Regions from separate parts of the Comamonas squillarum genome, predicted to be linked through region 1. Evidence: riboswitches for the same ligand, from Rfam matches in the RefSeq annotation. Region 1 holds a riboswitch; the other holds the start of a gene.
The links. Region 1 has a riboswitch for manganese ahead of mntP (manganese efflux pump MntP). Riboswitches for the same ligand answer to the same signal wherever they lie in the genome.
Positions count from the first base shown of each region.

Region 2: linked by a shared signal. The riboswitch ahead of N4T19_RS17480 (TMEM165/GDT1 family protein) and the one ahead of mntP (manganese efflux pump MntP) in region 1 are both predicted to bind manganese.

Region 1 is NZ_CP104377.1:216,332-221,882, forward strand. Features, by position in the region: gene N4T19_RS00985 (NCS1 family nucleobase:cation symporter-1) at 1-1,110, opposite strand, end outside; yybP-ykoY riboswitch at 1,530-1,693, shown strand; gene mntP (manganese efflux pump MntP) at 1,713-2,282, shown strand; gene N4T19_RS00995 (DUF808 domain-containing protein) at 2,725-3,720, shown strand; gene N4T19_RS01000 (OmpW/AlkL family protein) at 4,009-4,620, shown strand; gene N4T19_RS01005 (O-acetylhomoserine aminocarboxypropyltransferase/cysteine synthase family protein) at 4,719-5,551, opposite strand, start outside.
Region 2 is NZ_CP104377.1:3,808,211-3,813,761, reverse strand. Features, by position in the region: gene putA (trifunctional transcriptional regulator/proline dehydrogenase/L-glutamate gamma-semialdehyde dehydrogenase) at 1-796, shown strand, start outside; gene N4T19_RS17480 (TMEM165/GDT1 family protein) at 901-1,473, opposite strand; yybP-ykoY riboswitch at 1,570-1,683, opposite strand; gene N4T19_RS17475 (RNA recognition motif domain-containing protein) at 1,915-2,310, shown strand; gene N4T19_RS17470 (RNA recognition motif domain-containing protein) at 2,566-3,186, shown strand; gene N4T19_RS17465 (SDR family oxidoreductase) at 3,275-4,096, opposite strand; gene lptC (LPS export ABC transporter periplasmic protein LptC) at 4,104-4,703, opposite strand; gene N4T19_RS17455 (KdsC family phosphatase) at 4,700-5,272, opposite strand; gene N4T19_RS17450 (KpsF/GutQ family sugar-phosphate isomerase) at 5,272-5,551, opposite strand, start outside.

The DNA.
Region 1 (5,551 bases):
GGCCGCGCGGCGGAAGTTGAGCTGGCGCGGCAGCAGGTTGGCCAGGGCCAGAGCGGGTGCGACAAAGTTGGCCATCAGGTTGACGGCGATGGTCAGGATCAGCAGCGACAGGCTGGCGAGCACCAGCAAGGGCTTGTTGGGGATCTTCTCGACGATGTCGGTGGGGCTCAGGATCAGCGTGCCGTCAATCGCCAACTGGCCGCCGGTCAGCACGACGACGATCAGGCCGAAGATCAGCATGTTGATGGGGATGCCCCAGAAGTTACCCTTGACCACGGCGCTGCGTGAGGTGGCGCCCCGGGTGAAGTCACAGAAATTGAGCACAAAGGTGCCATAGATGGCGACCCACAGCGAGGCTGCGCCCATGATCTGCACCCACATCGCCGCACCGGTGCTGGGCTTGGGCGCCGTCCACTGGATCTTGCCGCCCGAGCTGTACAGCACCCAGCCGGCCAGCGCGATAAAGGTCACCAGAATCACCGGGCCGGCAAAGGCCTCGTACTTGCGGATGCTCTCCATGCCCCAGCAGGCAATCATCGTCTGCACCACCCACAGCAGGCTAAAGCTGATCCAGCCGAGCACCGGCAGGCCCAGCACCTGGTGCGCCAGCAGCACCTGCAGGCTGGGGAAGAGGGTGATCAACAGTACATCGAGCACCTTGGAGGCCAGGTAGGTCTGGATGCCGAACCAGGCAATCGCGACACCGCCCCGGATCAAGGCCGGGATCTGCGCGCCCCGGGTGCCAAAGCTGATGCGGCTCATCACCGGAAAAGGCACACCCGTCTTGGGGCCCATGAAGCCCGACAAGGTCAGCAGCACAAACAGCAAGGCAGCGCCCATCATCAGCGCCGTCAGAATCTGCCAGCCACCCAGGCCCAGCGCAAACAGGCCGATGGCAAAGGCGTAGTTGCCCAGGCTGTGCACATCATTGGCCCAGAGCGTGAACAGGCTGTAGGCACCCCAGGAGCGGCTGTCTTTCTTGGTGGGCGCGAGGTCTTTGTTGTAGAGCGATGGGCATACGCCGGCGGGCAATGCACCGGCCGCTGCGGGGCGCTGCTGTGCGGGGTTGAAGGCAAAGCCTGCGTTCTGGTCTGCTGCAAGATCGGTCATTGACATCCTTGGATCGGGCGCATCCAGCTGCGCCTTATTAGCGGCCTGGCGGCCGGGTTTGTCTCGTCATGTGCGCGGGTCCATGCATGGCATGTGCAGCACAAGACAGGCCTCAATGGCTATGCGTTGTGTGCACATATGCATACATTAAGTGTATACAAAACACCTGAAAATGAACTAGGGGCAACCCTGGGTGAAGTGCCACGCTGTTACTTGGGAGACGCCTTGGCTGCCTCTGTCAGAGGGTGCCAAGGGAGAGCTGCAATACATGAGCTTGCTCATGTTTCGGCTTGTAGCGGTTGGCGTTTTGCTGGGTCCAGGCCGCAACAGCAAGACGGAAATACGATCCATTCCTAAAGAACTTGGCGCGGTTGGGGCCATGTGCTCCTAAGCGCTGCGCAGCGTTTAGACTGCGGCTTCCCTTGGGGAGTAGCCTGCTTCCGCGCTGGAAGCGTCTGCGTCAACATACTCGGCATTTCGCATGCTGTGGCGCAGACATCCGTTCTTCGGTTGGCGAGACCATCGGCATGCCAGCACGACCTCGGTCGGGCAGTGGTGGCGTGCCGTTGTGCTCATGCCCGACTGTCCTAGAAGAACCTCCGATGAACGCTGCTTCCATTTCCCTGTTGGCGCTTGCCATGTCCACCGATGCCTTTGCTGCCGCGATTGGCAAAGGCTCTGCCCTTGTCAAACCCCGTTGGTCCGAGGCGCTGCGCACCGGCCTGATCTTTGGTGTCATCGAAGCCATCACGCCGCTGGTGGGCTGGGCGCTGGGCTATGCCGCGGCCGATTATGTGAAGGCCTGGGACCACTGGATTGCCTTTGTGCTGCTCTTGGTGCTGGGCGGCCGCATGGTGCTGGGTGCCTTCCAAAGTGCCGATGAGCCCGAGATGAGCCGGCCCGCGCGCCATGGCTTCTGGCTGCTGGTCGCCACGGGCTTTGCCACCAGTATTGACGCGATGGCGGTAGGCGTGGGCCTGGCCTTTCTGGATGTGAACATCACCGTCGTTGCGCTCAGCATTGGTTTTGCCACCTTTGCGATGGTGACCCTGGGCGTGATGGTCGGCCGCATTCTGGGCAATATCACGGGCCGCTGGGCAGAAGCGGTGGGTGGTGTCGTGCTGATTGCCATTGGCTCGCTGATTCTGTACGAGCACATGGTGGCCGTATAAAATCAAAGCCCTCCGCTGGCGTGGCAGAGGGCTTGGCTGCGTTTTGCGCTGTAGGAGCGTTGCTACAGGCAAAACAAAGCCCCGCAGAGCGGGGCTTAAGTGAGAAAGATCAGTGGGCTTGCAATTGCTGCGGGTGCCGGGTTTTTAGTTCTGGCTCAACCGCTTGCAGGCTGCGCTGGTATCAGAAGCGGGCAGGAGCACGCTTACGGTCACGTTCGTCTTCAGGCCAAATAGCAAACACTTCAGTCATTTCAGTCCTTTCACCTTTCTGGTGTAGATGGGTGTACAACGGGCCGCGCGCTGAAGTTGTTGACAAGGCCTGCATAAAGTTTTGTGAACAAGCTCCAACAAAACGTAGAAATCACCGTTTTATAGGGTCTGACACGGCATTGCACCGCGAAATCGCTATGATTTGCCACCGAATTTGGATTGGGAGTGCGTAATGGCTGGTGCTGGTTTGTTGATGTTGCTCGATGATATTGCGACCTTGCTTGACGATGTGGCGCTGATGACCAAGACGGCTGCGGGCAAGAGCACGGCCATCCTGGACGATGTGGCCACGCAGACCAAGGTGGCGGTGCAGAAGACCGCGGGGGTGCTGGGCGACGACCTGGCGCTGAACGCCGAGCAGGTGACTGGGGTCAAGGCCAACCGGGAGTTGCCGGTGGTCTGGGCCGTGGCCAAGGGCTCGCTGAAGAACAAGGCCATCCTGGTGCCGGCCGCGCTGTTGATCAGCGCCTTTGCGCCCTGGCTGATCACACCGCTGCTGATGATTGGTGGCGCTTTTCTGTGTTTTGAAGGGGTGGAGAAGGTGCTGAGCCTGTTCCACAAGCCCCAGCACACCCACGATGCCGTCAAGGAGTCGGCGCAGGCCGCTCAAATGGGCGTAGCCCCTTCATCGGTCAAAGCGGCCAACGAGAAGAACATGGACCCGGTGGCCTATGAAAAGGCCAAGGTGGCCGGCGCGGTGCGCACCGACTTCATCTTGTCGGCCGAGATCATGGCGATTGCGCTGGGCACTGTTGCCAGCAAGCCGATTGCCGAGCAGTTTGCGGTGTTGGTCGCTGTGGCGCTGGCGATCACCGTGTTTGTCTATGGTCTGGTCGCCGGCATTGTGCGCATGGACGATGTTGGCATGTGGCTGATGCGCAAGACCAGTGCCGCAGCCCAGGCCCTGGGCCGGGGCCTGATTGCGTTTACGCCCTGGCTGATGCGTGGCCTGTCGATTGTCGGAACGGCTGCGATGTTCATGGTGGGTGGCAGCCTGCTGGTGCATGGCATGGGCCCGATCGAGCATTGGTTGGAGAGCACCGTAGCCCCGATGGGTGGCGTGGTGGCACTGCTGGCCCCAACGCTGGTGCATGTGGCTGTTGGCGCAGCCATTGGTGGCCTGGTGGTGCTGGCGGTGGAGGCCTGGCACAAGCTGCGCGGGCACTGATCGCAAGCAGCAGCGCATGGCTGCTGGCCGCGTCCCTCGGGCGCGGCGCAGCAAGAGGCAGAAGGCGGCATCGCAACAGCGGGCCGCCTTTTTTCATCGCTTGTTTTGTCTCGTTGATCTGGGTCAGGGCCGCGCAGCCCGCTTAAGCAGAAGATGCAGACATGGACAGCAGAAACAGCTCTGCCGCCTTCAGATACGGCGCTTGGCGCGGGTGGGGACATGCAGATGCGGCCTGGGTTCAGCTACTTTTCAATCCATGCGAGCAAGATCGCAGCGAGGGCAATGACGATGAAAAAAATGATGTTGGCAGCGGCAGCTGTATATGCAATGGCGTCGGGCGCGGCGATGGCGCAAGAGGCGCAAAGCCCCTGGCAAGTGCGTGTGCGCGCCGTGCATCTGGACAGCGCCAACAAGGACTCCACCGGCCTGGGCCTGTCGATCAATGACAAGACGATTCCCGAAGTGGATGTGAGCTACTTCTTCACGCCCAATATCGCGGCAGAGCTGGTGCTGACCTACCCGCAAAAGCATGACCTGCGCTCGGACGGCGCCAAGATCGGCACGCTCAAGCACCTGCCGCCCAGCCTGCTCGCGCAGTACCACTTCACCAATATGGGCGCCTTCAAGCCCTACCTAGGCGCTGGTGTGAACTACACGCGCTTCTCGAACGTGAACTTTGCACCGGCTGTTGAGGCCGCGCTCGATCCATCGATCAAGAAGAACAGCTTTGGCCCGGCGCTGCAGATCGGCTTTGACTACATGCTGGACAAGCACTGGTCGATCAACGTCGACGTGAAGAAGGTCTACATCAAGACCGATGTGCGCTCGGCCGGCACCAAGGTGGGCACTTTTAAGGTGGATCCTTGGTTGCTGGGTGTAGGTGTGGGCTACCGCTTCTAAACAGGTCCTCATGCCCGCTCCTGGTGATCCAGGAGCCACAGAGCACTGTGTTTGAGCCGCTTGTTGAAAGCGGCTCTTTTTTTGCGTGCGACGGCCCCTCAGACCTTGGCCAGCGCCTGCTCCAGATCGGCCAGCAGGTCATCGACATGCTCGATGCCGACCGACAGGCGCACCATGCCTTCGCTCACGCCGGCTTTCTCCAGCTCTGCGCTGTCCAACTGGCGGTGCGTGGTCGAAGCCGGGTGCGTCGCCAGCGATTTGGCATCGCCAATATTGACCAGGCGGGTGAACAGCTGCAGCGCATCCAGAAAGCGGGCACCGGCGGCGCGCCCTTCGCCGTCTGCGGCATTGAGGCTGAAGGACAGAATGCCCGAGGCGCGGCCGCCCGACTGCTTTTGCAAGGTGGCATGGTCCGGGTGGTCCGGTAGGCCCGCATAGCGCACCCAGGCCACCTTGGGGTGCTTTTGCAGCGTCTCGGCAATCTTTTGCGTGTTCTCGCAGATGCGGTCCATGCGCAGCGCCAGGGTCTCGATGCCTTGCAGGATCTGGAAGGCGTTCTGCGGCGAAATGGCTGCGCCCATATTGCGCAGCGGCACGACGCGCGCGCGGCCGATGTAGGCCGCAGGGCCCAGCGCTTCGGTGTAGACCACGCCGTGGTAGCTCACATCGGGTTCATTGAGGCGCTTGAAGCGCGCCTTGTGCTCGGCCCAGGGGAACTTGCCGCTATCGACGATGGCGCCGCCCACGCTGGTGCCATGGCCGCCCAGGTACTTGGTGAGCGAATGGACGACGATGTCGGCGCCATGCTCGATGGGGCGCAGCAGATAGGGCGAGGGCACGGTGTTGTCCACGATCAGCGGCACACCATGGCGGTGGGCCACATCGGCGAGCGCGCGGATATCGGTCACATTGCCCAAGGGGTTGCCGATGG
Region 2 (5,551 bases), 1.5 Mb from region 1:
GAACCGCAATATCGTCGGCGCCGTCGTCGGTGTGCAGCCCTTTGGCGGCGAAGGCCTGTCGGGCACGGGCCCCAAGGCCGGCGGCCCGCTGTACATGCTGCGCCTGCTCAGCCGCATGCCGGCCACGGCCACCGTGGATGCGCTCGCCCACCTACCGCGCATGGCCGGTAGCGAGGCCCCGGCCGCCAGCACCGGCCAGCGCGGTAATGCCCATGGCCTGGAACAGGCCGATGCCGCCCCCGCCGCTGGGCTGGAGGCGCTGCAAAGCTGGGCCAGCCAGCAAGGCCAGGGCGATCTGGCAGCGCTGTGCCAGCGCTATGCCGCCCATACCGGCAACGGCTTTGCGGCCGAGCTGCCCGGCCCTACCGGTGAGCGCAATCTGTATGTGCTGAGTGGCCGCGAGCGCGTGGCCTGCGTGGCCAGCACCAGCAGCCTGCTGCTGGCCCAGCTCGCCGCCGTGCTCGCCGCGGGCTCCACCGCCGTGTGGCCCGCAGGCAGCAGCCAAGCCAGCCTGCTGGCCCAATTGCCCGCCTCGGTGCGTGCCTCGGTGCAGCTGTCTGCGCACAGCGAGCAGGCCTTTGTGCAGTCCGAAGCCTTTGATGCGCTGATCGTTGATGCCGCCAGCGGCTGGCTGCCCACGGCCAGCACCTTGGCGGGCCGCGCCGGCGCCATCGTGCCGATCACCGCCCAGGCTGCCGACGGCAGCGTGCCGCTGTTCCGCCTGCTGGCCGAGCATGCCATCAGCATCAACACGGCTGCGGCTGGCGGCAATGCCAGCCTGATGACCTTGGACTAACGCTGAGGCTTGGGGGGGCGCCCCATGGAAAAAGGGCTGGAGATCGCAAGATCCCAGCCCTTTGAGTTGGTGCGTTGCTAGTGTTGCTAGCGCAGCCAGCGCTATCAGTCCATCGTCGTGAACAGCGCGGCCACACCCAGCACCAGGAAGATCACCGCGCAGACGCGGTGGATCCAGCGGATCGGCAGCCTCTTGGTGATCTTGTCGCCAAACCAGACCACCGGCGCATTGGCCAGCATCATGCCGATCGTGGTGCCTGCGACCACCCAGTAATAAGAAGCGGGGTACTTGGCGGCCAGGCCCACGGTGGCCAGCTGGGTCTTGTCGCCCATCTCGGCCAGGAAGAACAGCAGCACGGTGGTGCCGAACACACCCCAGCGGCCGCTGCTCTTGCCCGCTTCGTCCTCGTCGATCTTGTCGGGGATCAGCATCCAGCCGGCCATCAGGATAAAGGACACGCCCAGAATCCAGCGCAGCACATCGGGGCCCAGCATCGTGGTGATCCAGGCGCCAACGGCACCGGCCAGCGCATGGTTGACCAGGGTCGAGACGAAGATGCCCAGCGCAATGGGCCAGGGTTTGCGGTATTTGGCAGCGAGGACGAGGGACAGCAACTGCGTCTTGTCGCCCATTTCGGCAAGGGCGACGACGGCGGTCGAGAGGAGAAAGGCTTCCATGGAGTGGGGATCGTTATTGCAGCCGGATATCGCAAGACAGCATTGACCGCATCGCGACTCCGGCATGGGATCGCAACGTGGTCAATGGTCTCGCCCAGCATCCTCATCACCAGATGCCGTGTACGCCATAGGCCGCGAAGGCCCAAGTTTGTTGACGCACACTCTGCGGCGCATTGCGCGCCCAGCAGGCTACTCCCCAAAGACTGGCGCATCATACGCCCAAAAGCGATGTTGCGCCGCAACACCCACGCCCTCCAGGGAAAATACCAAGGGCTGGTTGCAGCAACTGTCAACACAGCGTAAGGCGATTCACCCATAATGGTGAAGCTCAATGTGCCCCCGGGTACACTAGAGCGCGCGGTGATCCGTCTTGGAAGTTGTCACAGGTTTGTTGATTGCATCAGGCTCCATCGCTTTTTTTACTTTTTTCGGAGTCCTCAAATGGGCAACAAACTTTACGTGGGCAACCTGCCTTACTCTTTCCGTGACAGCGATCTGGAAAGCACTTTCAGCCAATTCGGTACCGTCTCCAGCGCCAAGGTCATGATGGAACGTGACACCGGCCGTTCCAAGGGCTTCGGCTTTGTGGAAATGGGTTCGGACGCTGAAGCACAAGCTGCTATCGAAGGCGTGAACGGCCAAGGCTTTGGCGGTCGTAACCTGGTCGTGAACGAAGCACGTCCAATGGAAGCCCGTCCTCCACGCAGCGGCGGCTTCGGCGGCGGTGGTGGTGGTGGCCGTGGTTTCGGCGGTGGTGACCGCGGCGGCTTCGGCGGCGGCGATCGCGGTGGCTTCGGCGGCGGTGGCCGTGGTGGCTACGGTGGCGGCAGCTACTAAGCACATCACATCCAAAACCTCTTAGAGGTTTTGACAGTGAGATGACGGGTTTTCCCGGAAAAAAGGCCTCTTTGAGGCCTTTTTTGCATCTGGTTGCAGCTTCTGCGCCACAACAGAGGGGCACAACTATCCCATTCCCGGTTTTTATGCCAGAAAATAAAGGATGGAGCATTCCTCCATTGGGCTACTGCGATAGATGACCGGTGTTCTACAGGGCGCGATCGCATTATTTAAGAGTTATCAGGAGTCCCTCAAATGGGCAACAAGCTTTACGTCGGTAATTTGCCATACCAGGTTCGCGACAACGATCTGGAACAGGCCTTTGGTCAGTTTGGCAGCGTAACCAGCGCCAAGGTGATGATGGAACGCGACACCGGTCGCTCCAAAGGTTTTGGTTTTGTAGAAATGGGCAGCGATGAAGAAGCCCAAGCTGCGGTCAACGGTCTGAACGGTCAGCCCCTGGGCGGTCGCAATCTGGTCGTGAACGAAGCACGTCCCATGGAGCCCCGTCCTCCCCGCAGCGGCGGTGGTGGTTTTGGCGGCCCCCGTGGTGGTGGCTTTGGCGGCGGAGGCGGTAACCGTGGCGGCTTTGGCGGCGGCGGTGGTGGTGGCTACGGCGGCGGTGGTGGCGGCGGCTACGGCGGCGGTGGTGGTGGTGGATACGGCGGCGGCGGAGACCGTGGCGGCTACGGTGGTGGCGGCGGCGGTGGCTATGGCGACCGCGGTGGTCGCGATGGCGGCCGTGGCGGCAATGACCGCGGCTTTGGTGGTGGCGATCGTGGCGGTGAGCGCGATGGCGGCTTCCGCAGCCCCTACGGCAATGGTTCGCGCAACCGCGGCGGCAACCAAGGCTACGACAACAACGACGATTATTGATGCCTGCAGGCACCGCCCAGCGCTGTGCCGCACCGCAACGACAAAGCCCCGCCAGGGGCTTTTTTCATGCCTGGCTTAGGACCTGCTTTCAGTCTTGACCCGGTGGCGCCTCTTGCACCCGCTCGCGGTGGCGGTGCTTGCGCGGGCGGTTGGCCAGCGCGCGGTCATAGAGGGCATTGGGCAGGCAGCGCAACAGCCGCGCCACCCAGCCCATCTGCCAGGGGATCACGGCATAGCTGCGCGCCTTGGCAATCACTGCAAAGGCCTTGTCGGCAAAGGCCTCTGGCTGCATCAAGAAGGGCATGCCGTAGCGGTTGTGGCGGGTGAGCGGCGTGGCCACAAAGCCCGGGCAGATGGTGACCACCTGCACGCCGCTACGCTTAAGCTCCACCCGCAGGCTCTCGCAGTAGCTGATGACGGCGGCCTTGCTGGCGCAGTAGGCGCCGTGGCCGGGCAGGCCGCGTATGCCGGCCACGCTGGCAATGCCCACCAGCTTGCCGCTGCCGCGCGCCTGCATGGGGCGCACAAAGGCATGGAAGGTCGCGGCCATGCCGATCACATTGGTCGCATAGGTCTGGGCCATGACCTCCAGGTCCTCGCGCTCGGCCGTGTCGATGCCGTAGCTCACCCCGGCATTGGCCACCACCACATCGGGCAGGCCCTGCTGCTGCAGGCATTGCGTGCAGGCAGCAATGGTCTGGTCCTGGTCAGCCACGTCGGCGCCATAGACCGCGTAGCGGCTGGCATCCATCGCCTGCGCCTGGGCCCAGTCCGCAATCAGCGCGGTACGGCGGGCCACCAGCGCGAGGCGGTAGCCGGCCTGGTAGTAGCGCCAGGCCAGCGCCTGGCCGATGCCGCTGGAGGCGCCGGTGATCAGCACCAGCGGTGCATCGCTCAGGGGGGTGGACATGCGGCGCTCAGCGTGCGGGTTGCAGCACGCCCTTGACCCGGCCCTTGAGCTCTGCGACCTGGGTGATGTTGTTGAAGACCATCGAGTCGGCCGTGAACCGGTCCTGGCCCCGGATGATCTCGACGGGCTTGTTCGAGCTCACCCGCTCTTCGTTGACAAAGGCGTGCAGAAACTCGCCCCGGAACTCCATCTGCGGCGCGCCCGGCTTGTTGCTGCTGCGCACCACCTTGGCATTGCCAAACAGCTGCACTTCGGAGCCATCGGCATTGGACAAGGCGCGGTTGGCGGTGGCCACTGTCGTCGAGCCATCCTGGCGGATGGAACGCATCGTGGCCGTGTCGATCTCCAGCGTGTCGGTGTCCATGTAGTGGCGCATCTTGTTGCCCTGGATCTCGCTGGTCAGCACGCCGGTGCCGTCAAAGCTGCGCACCGAAAAGTCGTTCATGTAGTAATCCACTTCGTGGCCGGCCACCGCTTGTTCGCGCACGCTCTGGGGCTTGGGGGCATTGCGCACCAGCCACCAGGTGCCCAGCGCCAGCAGGCCCATCAGGATCACCGGCAGGTAGATGGACGACAGGTCCATGAGGCGTCGCAGGCGAGATTTCATTGTCCGTACCGATCGAGCAGGTTGACATAGGCACCGCAGGCGGCCAGCACCGCGTCGCACAGCTCGCGCGCAGCACCTGCGCCGCCGTGGCGGGTGGTTACCCAGTGTGCCACGCCCAGCACTTCAGGGTGGGCATTGGCGGGCGCGCAGGCCAGCTGGCAGCGGCGCAGCACCGGCAGATCCGGCCAGTCATCGCCAATGGCTGCGGCCTGGTGCCAGTCCAGGCCCAGCGCCTCGAGCATGGCCTGGGCGGCAGGCAGCTTGTCCTCGGTGCCGTAGCGAACCTGCTCGATGCCCAGCGCCGCCAGGCGGTGGCGCAGCGGTGCCGAATCGCGCCCGGTGATGACGGCCGGCACAATGCCGGCCTCGCGCAGCATCTTGAGACCATGGCCGTCGAGCGTGTGGAAACGCTTGAGCGTCTCGCCCTGCTCGCTGATGTACAGGCCCCCGTCGGTGAGCACGCCATCCACATCGAAGAACACAATCTTGATACCCTGGGCGCGCAGCAGCAGCTCAGCGGGCCACTGCTGGGCGGGGGTGATGGCGGGCAAGGTTAATGTGCTGGCCATCAGATCACCTTGGCCCGCATCAGATCACCCACATGCACGATGCCCACCAGGCGCTGGTCCGCATCGGTCACCAGCACGCTGGTGATGCGGTGGGCCTCCATCAACGCAGCGGCGTCGGCCGCCAATGCGTCGGCCGAGATCTGGCGCGGCGTGGCATGCATCACCTCGGCAGCGGTCAGGCCGCGCAAGTCGGCACCAGCCTCAATACGGCGGCGCAGATCGCCATCGGTAAACACGCCCTGCAGCAGGCCATGCGCATCGACGATGGCAGCCGCGCCC